2 regions of the Burkholderia sp. NRF60-BP8 genome follow, and region 1 is predicted to be linked to the other one. Evidence: riboswitches for the same ligand, from Rfam matches in the RefSeq annotation. Region 1 holds a riboswitch; the other holds the start of a gene.

What was found. Region 1 has a riboswitch for manganese ahead of WS54_RS01840 (sodium:calcium antiporter). Riboswitches for the same ligand answer to the same signal wherever they lie in the genome.
Region 2: another riboswitch for manganese. It lies ahead of WS54_RS18115 (TMEM165/GDT1 family protein); the one in region 1 lies ahead of WS54_RS01840 (sodium:calcium antiporter).

Annotation. Positions count from the first base shown of each region.
Region 1 is NZ_CP013372.1:403,796-405,991, reverse strand. It holds gene dmeF (CDF family Co(II)/Ni(II) efflux transporter DmeF) at 1-261, opposite strand, end outside; gene WS54_RS01845 (metal/formaldehyde-sensitive transcriptional repressor) at 274-549, opposite strand; yybP-ykoY riboswitch at 668-843, shown strand; gene WS54_RS01840 (sodium:calcium antiporter) at 905-1,915, shown strand; gene WS54_RS01835 (copper-binding protein) at 2,011-2,196, opposite strand, start outside.
Region 2 is NZ_CP013373.1:1,036,548-1,038,743, forward strand. It holds gene WS54_RS18110 (DUF4136 domain-containing protein) at 1-244, shown strand, start outside; gene WS54_RS18115 (TMEM165/GDT1 family protein) at 299-871, opposite strand; yybP-ykoY riboswitch at 966-1,087, opposite strand; gene guaD (guanine deaminase) at 1,201-2,196, opposite strand, start outside.

The DNA of each region.
Region 1 (2,196 bases):
ACGCGGATCGTCGGCATGCCGGCGCGCATAGGTATAGGCCAGCGCGGCGATCAGCATCGCGCCCGCATGCGTCGACATGTGCAGCCCGTCGGCGACCAGCGCGAGCGAGCCGAACAGCGTGCCGCCGACGATCTCGGCGATCATCATCGCCGTACACAGGCCGATGACCATCCACGTCTTCCGCTCGTTGCGCGCGTGTGCGGCGCCCAGAAATGCGTGGCTGTGCGCGCCGCCCGCCGCCGCGCCGTCGAATTCGTTCATGTTTGCATCCGGTTACTTGAAATAGCTGTGCACGACCTCGATCAGCTGCTCGGTCGCGCTGCCCTCGTGCGCATCGGGCGTGTCCGCATCGACGAGATGCGACCGGATGTGGTCTTCCAGCACGACGGCCAGCAGGCCGTTCATCGCGCCGCGGCAGCTCGTGATCAGTTGCAGCACGTCGTTGCAGCCGCGCTCTTCTTCCAGCGCCCGCTCGATCGCTTCCACCTGTCCCTTGATACGGCGCACGCGGTTCAGCAGCTTCTGTTTCTCGCGGACGGTATGACTCATCGCTGGGCTCCTGTATAGGGTAGGGGAGTATATCTCCGGAAGGCTGCCCCTATAGGGTGGAGGGGTATATTTTTTTCGAGACGAAGGCTTGTCGAAAGAAAACCGCTCGGCTAGACTGCTCTCCGTCTTTGGGGAGTAGCCTGCTTTCCGCCCCCGGAAAGCGAACGCGTCAACACACTCGGCCTGCGGCCGTGGCGCGTTCGGCCCGATCGGCTTGGCGAGACCATCGGCACATCGCGTCGTTCCTGGTCGGACGTCGGCGGATGTGTCATGGTTCGTCAGCGTCCGACCACGGAGTCCCCATGTTCCTCCCTGCTCGCCTTGCCCACGCCACCGCTGCCTGCGGAGGTGCCGCATGACCTTCATGTTTGTCGAACTGGCGTTCATGCTGGTCGTGATCCTCGTCGCGGCCGAAGTCTTCACCAATGCGCTCGAACATCTCGGCGAACGCCTGAAGATTTCCGAAGGCGTGACCGGCTCGCTGTTCGCGGCCGTCGGCACCGCGCTGCCCGAAACGATGGTGCCGCTGCTCGCGCTGGCCGGCGGCACGTCGAACCAGGCCGTGAACGAGGAGATCGGCGTCGGCGCGATTCTCGGCGCGCCGCTGATGCTCGCGACGCTCACCACGTTCCTGATGACGCTCGCCGTGATCCGCACGCGCGGGCTGCGCGGCACGATCACGCCGGAACGCACCGGCTTCGTGCGCGACATGAACACGTTCCTCGCCGCGTTCTCGCTGGCGACCGTCGCGATGTTCGTTCCGCATCACAACTGGGCCGTACGCGCGCTGCTCGCCGCGATGCTGGTCGGGCTCTACGTGATGTACGTCGTGATGACGTTCCGTGCATCGACCGGGCTCGTCGATGCCGGGCACGGCACCGAGGCGCCGCACGCGATGTTCCTGTCGCGCATCGGCCTGCCGACCAACCTGGCGACGATCGTGCTGCAACTGCTGATCGGCGTCGCGCTGCTGGTGGGCGGGGCGAAGGGCTTCATTCACGGCGTGGAAGGCGTGTCGCACGTGCTCGGCGTGTCGGCGCTGCTGCTGTCGCTGATCATCGTGCCGATCGCGACGGAACTGCCGGAGAAGGTCAACAGCGTGCTGTGGATCCGCCGCCGGAAGGACACGCTCGCGTTCGGCAACATCACCGGCGCGATGGTGTTCCAGGGCACGCTGCTGCCGGCGATCGGCATCATGCTGACGCCGTGGGAGCCGCGCCCCGAAGTGCTGACCGGCGTGATCATCACGCTCGCGGCAGCGGCCTGGCTGCGCATCAATGCGCGCACGCGCGGGCTCGCGATCTGGGCGTTGCTCGCGAACGGCGCGGGTTATGTGGGGTATCTGGCGGTGACGCTGGCGCGCTAAACGCCGGTCGGGCGCGCCGGCCGACCAACACGTCGGCGCGGCGCGCTTCACGGCGCCGGATGCGGGCGGCGGCTGCGACGCCCGCATCCCGCCGATCAGGAACCCTTGACGAGTTTGACGATCGTCAACGTGCCGTCGACCTTCTCGATCCGCACCTTGACCTGGTCGCCCGCATGCGCTTGCGCGAGCATCGCCGCATCCTTCGCCTTGAACGCCATCGTCATCGGCGGCATCCCGACGTTCTGCAGCGCGCCGTGCTTCAACGTGATCTTGCCGCTCGC
Region 2 (2,196 bases), on a different replicon from region 1:
CACCGAGCGCGCGACGGGCAAGGAGGTCTACAACGTGTCCGCACGCACGACCGGCGACAACGGCACGCTGCTGTACGCGATGCCGTTCCTCGCGCGCAGTGCGCTCGCCGATTTCCCGTTGTCGAACGGGGCGGTTCGCTCGGTCCGGCTGCCGGTCGACAAGCGCGGCGGGCCGGCGGCACCGGCCGCCAACGAGCGCGCGGTACCGACCGCGCCGCCGGCGGGCGCGACCGTCGCGAAGTAACCCCGCATCCATCGTGGCGCGGCCGCCCGGCCGCGCCGGCTACCTGCCTTTCCGTCAGATCCCGATACCCAGCAGCGCCAGCGCGCCGAGCACGACGAACAGCACGGCCGCGATGCCGTGCACGAGCTTCGTCGGCAGACGGTGCGCGAAGCGGTCGCCGAGCAGGATCGCCGGCACGTTCGCGAGCATCATCCCGAACGTCGTGCCGGCCACGACGCCGATGTAATCCTGGAAGCGCGCGGCCAGCGCAACGGTCGCGATCTGCGTCTTGTCGCCCATTTCCGCGAGGAAGAACGCGACGAGCGTCGCGCCGAACACGCCGAGCCGCGAGCGGGTCGCATTGGCTTCGTTCTCGTCGAGCTTGTCCGGCACGAGAATCCACAGCCCCATCGCGATGAACGAGAACGCGAGCGCCCAACGCATGATCGACGGCGTGACGAGTACACCCAGCCATTCGCCGAGCGCGCCGGCGAACCCGTGATTCACGAGCGTCGCGACGAGCACGCCGAGAATGATCGGTATCGGCTTGCGATAGCGCGCGGCCAGAACGAGGGAAAGCAGTTGGGTCTTGTCGCCGATTTCAGCGAGGGCGACGGCGCCGGTGGAGATCAGGAAGGCTTGAGACACGAATGGGGTTCCACGGGCCGTTGTTGTGCGTGCGAGCGACGATCCACCGCGCGCCGGGCCCTGATGCGACGCGCTGTGAACCATCGGTCTCGCCAGGCCAACGTGGCTGCGCCCGCCATGGCCGAACGGCCAAGTCTGTTGACGGACGCCTCCGTCACGATGCGCGCCGGTGGCGCGGGACATCGAGCGGAGCGGCTACTCCCCAATGAGCGGCGAATTCTAGCACGGCGCATTGCACACGGGAAAGCGGGCCGGCCGCCGTGCATTCGATTGCCGGCATGCACGGCGGCGAAGCGGCCGCGCTGCCGGCACGGCGTGCCCGCCGGGCGTTACGCGGCGGCGGGGCGACGAGCGGCACCGCGCTCGTGCACGAGTTCGCCGGCCGCATAAGTGCGGTATACCGCGCGGTCGTCGCCGAGCAGCGCGAACGCGAACAGCAGTTCCTCGAGCGACTCCGCGCGCTTCGTGCGGCGCGCGAGCAGCGGCGTCGCCTGCGGGTCGAGCACGACGAAGTCGGCTTCGGTGCGCGGCTCGAGCGTGCCGACCGTGTCCGCGAGGTCGAGCGCCTGCGCGGCGCCGGCCGTCGCGAGCCAGAACATCCGCGTGGCGCTCAGGTGATGGCCCGACAGCCGCGCGACCTTGTGCGCCTCATTCATCGTCTGCAGCATCGAGAACGACGTGCCGCCGCCGACGTCGGTCGCGAGCGTGACGGGCACGTCGTATTCGCCGGCCTTGTCGAAATCGAACAGCCCGCTGCCGAGGAAGAAGTTCGACGTCGGACAGTGCGCGACGACGGTGCGCGTCTCGGCCATCCGGCGGCGATCCTCGTCGTCGAGGTGGATGCAGTGGCCGTACACCGCGCGCGGACGCAGCAGCCCGTAGCGGTCGTAGATATCGAGATAGCTGCGGTGGCCGGGGAACAGCTCGGCCGCCCATTTCACCTCGTCGACGTTTTCCGCGACGTGGCTTTGCACGAACACGTCCGGATGGCGGCGCGCGAGTTCGCCGCACGCCTCGAGCTGCGCCTCGGTCGACGTCGGCGCGAAGCGCGGCGTGAGCGCGTACATCTGGCGGCCCTTGCCGTGCCAGCGGCCGATCAGCTCGGCGCTGTCGTCATAGCCCGATTGCGCGGTGTCGCGCAGGAATTCGGGGCAGTTGCGGTCCATCAGCACCTTGCCCGCGATCATCCGCAAGTTGCGTGCGTCGCTCGCCGCGAACAGCGCATCGGCCGACTGCTTGTGCACCGTGCAGTAGACGAGCGCGCTCGTCGTGCCGCATGCGAGCAGTTCGTCGACGAAGAAGTCGGCGACTTCGCGTGCATGCTC